DNA from 2 places in the Arthrobacter monumenti genome. Region 1 is predicted to be linked to the other one. Evidence: riboswitches for the same ligand, from Rfam matches in the RefSeq annotation. Region 1 holds a riboswitch; the other holds the start of a gene.
The links. A riboswitch is a leader RNA that binds a small molecule or an ion and turns the genes downstream of it on or off. The one in region 1 is predicted to bind thiamine pyrophosphate.
Positions count from the first base shown of each region.

Region 2: another riboswitch for thiamine pyrophosphate. It lies ahead of ACX80B_RS11890 (FAD-dependent oxidoreductase); the one in region 1 lies ahead of thiD (bifunctional hydroxymethylpyrimidine kinase/phosphomethylpyrimidine kinase).

Region 1 is NZ_JBTNCY010000001.1:7,995-12,181, reverse strand. Features, by position in the region: gene ACX80B_RS00065 (Rne/Rng family ribonuclease) at 1-1,246, shown strand, start outside; TPP riboswitch at 1,264-1,360, shown strand; gene thiD (bifunctional hydroxymethylpyrimidine kinase/phosphomethylpyrimidine kinase) at 1,453-2,967, shown strand; gene rplU (50S ribosomal protein L21) at 3,164-3,472, shown strand; gene rpmA (50S ribosomal protein L27) at 3,568-3,840, shown strand; gene obgE (GTPase ObgE) at 4,052-4,187, shown strand, end outside.
Region 2 is NZ_JBTNCY010000007.1:120,922-125,108, reverse strand. Features, by position in the region: gene ACX80B_RS11905 (RNB domain-containing ribonuclease) at 1-762, opposite strand, end outside; gene ACX80B_RS11900 (ferritin-like fold-containing protein) at 849-1,553, shown strand; gene thiE (thiamine phosphate synthase) at 1,576-2,259, opposite strand; TPP riboswitch at 2,271-2,406, shown strand; gene ACX80B_RS11890 (FAD-dependent oxidoreductase) at 2,398-3,690, shown strand; gene thiS (sulfur carrier protein ThiS) at 3,711-3,947, shown strand; gene ACX80B_RS11880 (thiazole synthase) at 3,951-4,187, shown strand, end outside.

The DNA of each region.
Region 1 (4,187 bases):
GGTGATCGACCGGACCGAGGCTATGACCGTCGTCGACGTCAATACGGGGAAGTTCACCGGCAGCGGCGGCAATCTCGAGGAGACCGTCACCAAGAACAATCTGGAGGCCGCCGAAGAGGTGGTCCGCCAGCTGAGGCTGCGCGACATTGGCGGCATCATCGTCATCGACTTCATCGACATGGTGCTGGAGTCCAACCGGGATCTGGTGTTGCGCCGCATGGTCGAGTGCCTCGGCCGGGACCGGACCAAGCACCAGGTGGCCGAAGTAACGTCGCTCGGGCTTGTCCAGATGACGCGCAAGCGGATGGGCACTGGCCTGCTCGAAGTCTTCGGGGAAACCTGCGAACACTGCGCGGGCAGGGGAGTTGTCACGCACGATGAACCGGTCGAGCACCGCAAGCAGCACGCGTTGGGCACGGAACACCACCAGCACCATCTCAGGGCGGAAAAGCAGTCCCGCAGCGAAAAGAAGCGCAGTCGGAAGCAGCGGCAGCAGGATAGTCCTGAACCCGCACCGAAGGCCGTTGAAGAGCAGCCTGACGACGCCGGGAAGCAGGCGAAGGCGGAAGCGGCTCGCGCAGCACTGGCCAATATCGCCGCTGCATCGCATGCGGCACATGCTGACGAGGAACACCGGCCGGAACAATCCACAGCTGATGCCGGTGCGCCCGGCGGTGGTGCAGCAAACGCCGGCACGTCCAGCCGGAAGGACCGCCGCAAAGACAATGCTGCACGGAACGACGGCGGCGCTGACGAGACACGGGGTGCCGCCGGCGGCGATGATGGATCCGGGACGGTCCTCACGATCCATGGCGAGTCTGTTGTAGTGCCGAAATCGGGCGCCTCGGAAGCGGCCGAGGAGCAGGAGAGCAGCCGTTTCACGCTGGAGAGTCTGACCGAAGCGTTCGACAGCCAGCCCGGCGCGCCGGCGCGTGAGCCAGGCCAGGACGGCAAGGACCAGCCTTCCGCGCCGGCACGGCGCCCACGCCGGCACCGCTCGGCACGCAGCGCGCAGGGTGCGGCGAACGCCAACCCGGTCGAGAAGTACGATGACAGCCAATTGGCCCAGGCGACGAAAGCGGTCTGGTCGGGAGCGGCTGCTTCCAGTGACGCAGCCAACCATGTCGGAACGCCGGCCGCAGTACCGGAAACGCAGGACAGCAAGAAGGACGATTCCGAGTCGAAAAAGCCGAAGGCCGCGGAACCAATGATTCTCGGCACCGGCGTCCCCGCGTCGGAACTCTAAAGTGCTGTAGAGTCAGAGCCAGTGACACGGGGTGCTCCAATTGCGGGGCTGAGATCCAGACCCGTTGAACCTGAACTAGTTAGGACTAGCGAAGGGATGTCGCGCTCACCATGCCGGCGGCCGAAGGTCCGGGAGCAAAACCGCTTCCGATAATGCCGGAACGTGCGGCTGCGCCACCTTCGCTGCGACGTCGGCGAATGGAGCGTATGAACAGCATGCCAGGCAACAGCATTCCACGGGTTCTCAGCATTGCCGGGACCGATCCGACCGGTGGTGCCGGTATCCAGGCTGACCTGAAGAGCATCGGCGCCAATGGCGGTTACGGCATGGCCGTCGTGACCGCCCTGGTGGCCCAGAACACCCAGGGCGTACGCTCGGTGCACACGCCTCCGGTCAGTTTCCTGCTGGAACAGCTCAACGTGGTCAGCGACGACGTCGTTATCGATGCCGTCAAAATCGGCATGCTCGGTCGGCAGGACGTAATCGACGTCGTACGGAACTGGCTTATGCGGAACCGGCCGCCCGTCGTCGTGCTTGATCCTGTCATGGTGTCCACCAGCGGCGACCGGTTGCTGGACCGCGCTGCCGAGGAATCCTTGCGCGGGCTTGTCTCCTGCGCCGATTTGGTTACCCCGAACCTGGCCGAATTGGCTGTGCTGCTGGACGAGCCTCCGGTATCCAGTTGGGAGCAGGCGCTCCAGGCCGGTAAACGTCTCTCCGGGCGCCACAATGTCGCGGTGCTGGTCAAGGGAGGCCACCTGGACGACGGATCCTGCCCGGATGCCGTGGTGGACATGTCCTTAGCGGAAGAAGAGCAGGTGCAGGAGGCCAGCGCCATCCGTGTGCACACCCGGAACACGCACGGCACCGGATGCTCCCTCTCGGCGGCCCTGGCAACGGTCCGGACCCGCACTGACAACTGGGCCGCCGCGTTGACGACTGCCAAGGAATGGCTGACGGTCGCTCTGGAACGGGCCGACGACCTCGACGTCGGCCGGGGCAACGGTCCGGTCCATCACTTCCACAGTTACGGCAGCAAAAACCCAGGTGGCTTCAGCAGGCGGCTTTGGGACGATATTGCTCCGCTGCGGGACGAGATCCTCGCACTCGGCTTTATCCAGCAGCTGGCCACTGGAGCACTGAACCCGTCGGAGTTTGGCTACTATCTCGCTCAGGATGCTCTGTACTTGGACGGTTATGCCGAAGTCCTGAAACTCATTGCTGCTATGGCTGAGCCACCGTCGGAGCGGACCTTCTGGCTGGACGCCGCGGATAACTGCATCAATGTCGAAGCCGAACTGCACCGGAACTGGCTGGCCGGAACCGACGCCGGCTCCCAATCCGGCTCAGTCACCGCAGCGTATCTGGAGCACCTCCGCGCGGCTGCGGCAACAGGTTCCTACGCCATCGCAGTCGCTGCCGCGATACCGTGCTTCTGGCTCTACGCCTATGTGGGTGAGACACTGTACGCAGGCTACGTCGACGGGCAGGACGCGGCAGGGCATCCGTACGGAGCATGGCTGGACACCTATGCCGACGAGGAGTTCCGTGCCGCCACCGACCGCGCTGTGCGGATCATGGACTTTGCTGCCACTGCTGTAGATCAGCAAGAGCGCGAGGCCATGGAACAGGCGTTCATCCGCTCGGCTGTATTCGAGCGGGAGTTCTTCGATGCACCCCGTCTCGATGCCGGTGCCGTTACCGCTGAACGGCTGGTGTGACGGCCGCCACGCGCCGACTCGCCGCAGATCCGTCATTTGCGGCTGGCGGTCGATCTAGCGTATTCTTGATCTTCGGTGCAAACGCCGCATGCACGGTTATGTCCTCGGCGTTGCACAGCGTGAGCACTGTATTACGAGCAGGCAGCTCCGCTAGTAGAAACTTCAGTATTAAACGTCGAGAGAAGTGAGTTCCCAAGTGGTGTACGCGATTGTCCGCGCTGGCGGCCGTCAAGAGAAGGTCTCGGTAGGAGACTTTATTACCCTCAACCGCGTCCCCGGAGGAGCCGGCAGCAACATTGAGCTGCCCGCACTGCTTCTGGTCGACGGTGAGAAGATCACCTCCGCACCGAAGGACCTGGCCAAGGTCAAGGTCACAGCGGAGATTCTGGAAGACCTCCGTGGTGAGAAAGTCGTGATCCAGAAATACAAGAACAAGACCGGTTACAAGAAGCGCCAGGGCCACCGCCAGGAACTGACCCGCGTTAAGGTTACCGACATAGCGTAAGTCTTACCTGTTGCCGCAACTTTGGGAGTCCTCCGATTGCGGTAATATCCGGATCCGTTAGCTAGAGATTTTTACCAAGAAGGCAGGCATTTCAGATGGCACATAAGAAGGGTGCGAGTTCCACTCGCAACGGTCGCGACTCCAACGCGCAGTACCTCGGCGTGAAGCGTTTCGGTGGCCAGGTTGTCAAGGCCGGAGAGATCATCGTCCGTCAGCGTGGAACCCACTTCCACCCCGGCGCCGGCGTTGGCCGTGGCGGGGACGATACGTTGTTCGCACTGGATGCAGGCGCCGTCGAATTTGGCACACGCCGCGGCCGCAAGGTTGTCAACATCGTGAGCGCCAACGCTGCTGCAGCTGCAGAGTAGCTGCCCAGCTGCCCCCGGCACGCTTCGGCGCGCCGAGGAACCTGCAGCTGGGAGCTAACAGCCTCAGGTTTCGAATAATGGGGTGAGCCGATCAGGCTCACCCCATTTTCTTTTAACCGCAACATTCCGGTCATTTTGAGCCGTGGTGTCCGCGGGTTCCTGCATCACCAATAGAATCGATGCAGGACATTAGGCAGGAGAAGGAGATATCGTGGCCAGTTTTGTGGACAGGGTGGTATTGCACGTGTCCGGCGGAACGGGTGGCCATGGTTGTGTCTCCGTTAAGCGTGAAAAGTTCAAGCCGCTGGGCGGGCCCGACGGCGGCAACGGCGGCAATGGCGGCGACG
Region 2 (4,187 bases), on a different contig from region 1:
GGTCAGCAGCGAAATCTGCGCGTTCCAGTTCTCCACCTCGAACGGAGGACGCGCATTGATCAGGTACCTGTGTCCGTCGTGTTCGACTTCCTGCTCGGGCAAGGCCAGGCTGGCGCCGCCGCGTGCGCGCTCGAGGGCGATCCGCGCAATGCCTACTTCCTTGAGCAGGTTGAGCGATTCCGGCGCGGTGCCGGCGTCGATATCCTTCTGGACTTCCTCATAGGTTAGCTGTGCCGTGCTCTGGATCCTGGCACGCTGCAACGCCGTCGCAGTCAGCCGGCCCCCGCCGTCGAGGTCGAATTCCCAGACGTAAGCCGGGCGGATCTGGTTGGGCAGCAGGGACGCCGCGTCTTCGCCGATGACCTCGGGGTGCAGCGGAATCCGGCTGTCCGGAGCGTAGATGGTCTGGCCGCGGCGCCGGGTTTCGACGTCGAGCGCACTGCCCGGCCGGACGAAAGCGGGAACGTCGGCGATGGCGTAGTAGACCTTGTAGCCGGACCCGGCCCGCTCGATGAGTACCGCCTGGTCCAGGTCGGTGGACCCGGGCGGGTCGATCGTAACGAACGGCAGCTCGGTGTAGTCGGGCTCCGGCATGGTGTGCGCCTTGACGGCTTCCTTCGCCTGCGTTAGCACCTCATCGCTGAAATCTGCAGGCAGCTCAAGTTCGACCCGTAGATCCGCAAGCGACCGGGCCAGTTCGTCCTGGGCCGCGCCCCTGGTCTTGTCGGCGGCCGAGGTCAAATCAATATGTGAATAAGGCACGGAATCAACGTTAGTCGTTGCCTTTCGATAACGCCCATCGAATTTACCGAAAACTTACGTGTCCTACTCCCCGGTACGCTTAAGCCATGCAACCAACCCCCGCCGTTCCGGAACAGTTCCCAACGGCCGATCCGGACCGCTACCGTAGTTTCCTGCTGGAGCTGCTCGGAGTGATGGCCTACGGGGAACTGTCTGCTTTTGAGCGGCTCTCCTCGGATGCCCGGTTTTCGCCTACACTGACCGATCGGGCGACGCTCGGGCAGCGGGCTGTTTCAGAGTTTCTGCATTACGAACTGATCGCCGCACATCTGGAAGCGATGGAGGCCGATGTGGAGGACACCATGCGCCCCTTTGTGGTCTCCATTGACGCGTTTCATGACCGTACCCGGCCGGCCGACTGGTACGAGTCGATCATGAAGGCCTATGTCATTGACGCGATTTCTGCGGATTTTTACCGGGCGCTGTCCCGGCACCTCGACCCTGCAACGCAGAAGGTCATTGCGGAAGTCCAGGTTTCCGAGGACCAGTCAACGGTGTTGATGAACCGGCTGAAGCAGGCGCTGGCAGAGCATCCCAAACTTCCGTCCAGGTTGGCGCTTTGGGGCAGGCGGCTCGTCGGTGAAGCGCTGACTCAGGCTCAGCGGCTCGGGATTGAACGGGCTTTTTTGGAAGGGCTGATTGGCGATCCTAACGACGCCGACGCTGCCAGCACGGACAGGGTTTCCAAACTGTTCTCGAATCTGACCCGGGCGCATTCGCGGCGGATGAATCTGCTTGGTCTGACTGCCTAACCTCAGAGCTGCTGGAATGTCCTCACGGCAAGGCGTCTTTCAGTTCCCGTGCGGCGGCAGCCGGGTCATCGGCTTCGGCGACGGCGCGGACGACGACGATCCTGCGGGCGCCGGCGTCGACCACCTCCCCAACGTTGGTCCGGTCGATCCCACCGATGGCGAACCACGGGCGCTCCAGGGACGAGGCGGCAACCTGGTCGGCGGCGTACCGCACCAGGTCCAGCCCGACGGCGGCACGACCGGGCTTTGTCGGCGTCGCCCAGACCGGTCCAGTGCAGAAATAGTCCAGCCCCTCGGTGCTGATCGCGGCGCTGACCTGCTGCTCGCTATGGGTGGACAGACCGATGATGGGGGCGTCCCCGAGCAGCTGCCTCGCGGCAGAGACCGGCAGATCGCCCTGGCCGGCATGGAACACCGGAGCGCCGGCCAATGACGTGATGTCGACCCGGTCGTTGGCCGAGAACAATTTGCCGTGCCGCCGGGCCGCCTCGCGGAGCACCGCGAAGTACTCGAGTTCCTCCGCGGCCTCTATGTTCTTGTCCCGAAGCTGGATGATGTCGACGCCACCGGTGTAGGCGGCGTCGACAAACCCGGCAAAGTCATTCCGTTCACGGCGTGCGTCGGTGCAGACATACAACTGTGCAGCGGCGAGCTTTTCCCGGATCAGTCCGGCGTCGGAAATGGTGGGCGCGTAAACGGAAGGCATACGCTTTAGACTAATAGAACCACGGGAGCCGGTTCCGCCAATGCTGCAGATGCTGCAGGACGGACAGAAGGCTGAGAGGGCGTCCAGCGCCGACCGTACGAACCTGAACCGGTTAGTCCCGGCGTAGGAAGGATTTCAATGACGGCAATGCGCCCTCCGTTCCGGCACGTGGCAGTGGTCGGCGGCGGCATCATCGGCTTGGCTATCGCCTGGGAGGCGACACGCCGGGGACACCGGGTGACGCTCATCGACCCGGATCCGGCATCCGGCGCCACCTACGCGGCGGCGGGCATGCTCGCCCCCATCAGCGAACTGCACTACCGGGAAGAATCACTCCTGAACCTGACGCTGGCGTCGGCATGGATGTACCGGAAGTTCACGCGTGACGTTGAAGACGTGTCCGGACTCGACACCGGTTATCTGGCCGCCGGGACTCTGGCGGCGGGAGTGGACGTGGCGGACCGGCAGGCGCTCGCGGACCTCCGTGCGGCGCAGCTCGAACTGGGGCTGGAGGTACAGGGGCTCAGTACCCGCGAGGCCAGGCGGATGGAGCCGATGCTGGGGCCGCAACTAACCGGCGCTTTCCTCATCCCGGATGACCATCAGGTGGACCCGCGCGCTTTGGCCGCTGCCTTGCAGTCCGCACTTCAGACCGAGGCGCGGGTCGGGATTGTCCGTACTGCCGCCGTCGGGCTCCTCTACGGCAATGCGGACGACGGCGGAATCACCAGGGGTGCGGTCCGCCACGGAGAAGGCACTTGCGCGATGGACGACGGCGACGACGGCGGCCCGGTCACCGGTGTGCGACTCGCTGATGACAGTTGCATCTACGCCGACGAGGTGGTGCTCGCCAACGGCCTTGGCGCTGCCGGACTCGATGGATTGCCCGATGGGCTGGAGCTGCCACTGCGGCCCGTCTACGGCGACATTCTTCGGCTGCGGGTTCCGCTCCAGCTTCGGCCGCTCGTGACCCGCACCGTCCGGGCCGTTGTCCGCGGGGTCCCCGTGTACGTTGTCCCGAGAAGCGACGGGACGGTGGTTATCGGTGCCACACAGCGGGAAGACGGATCCGGCGCACTGTCGGCGGGCGGCGTGTATCAACTGCTGCGCGACGCCCAAACGGTGGTGCCCGCGGTGGCGGAGCTGGAGTTGCTCGAGGCGGTCTGCCGTGCACGTCCAGGAACACCGGATAACGCGCCGTTGCTGGGCAGATGCCGTCAATCGGACGGCGCCGACGTGCCCGGTCTCATCGTCGCCACCGGGTTCTTCCGGCACGGGGTGTTGCTGGCACCTGTCACGGCCGCGATCTGCGCCGACCTGCTCGACGGCGTTGTGCCGGATATCGACATCGAACCGTACCGTCCGGACCGGTTCCACCGCGGAAGCACCGTTCCCGACAGCCCTTCCCACCTGCAAAGGAGCCAAGCATGACGACGGTCGAACAAGGAACGATGAACATCACCCTCAACGGACAGGCGCACGCGGCGGAGCAGCCCATCCGGCTGAGCGCGCTGGTGGAGCAACTGACCGGACGCCGGCTCAACCACGACGGACAGCCGGCCGATGGACGGCGGCTGGGCATCGCCGTCGCACATAATTCCGAGGTGGTGCCGCGGAAGCAGTGGGCAACCACCGGGATCAACGAAGGCGACGACGTCGAAATAGTCACCGCCGTGCAGGGAGGCTAGGACATGGACGATCCGCTGATGATTGACGGCGTCGCGCTCGGTTCGCGGCTGATCATGGGAACCGGCGGGGCACCGAGTCTGGATGGGCTGGGCGCCGCGCTCGCAGCTTCCGGCACGGAACTGACGACAGTGGCGATGCGCCGCTACAGCCCGGAGGTTGGCGGGTCGCTGTTCGCGCTCCTCGAGGAGCAGCGGATCCGGGTGCTGCCCAATACGGCTGGCTGCTTCACCGCCCGCGAC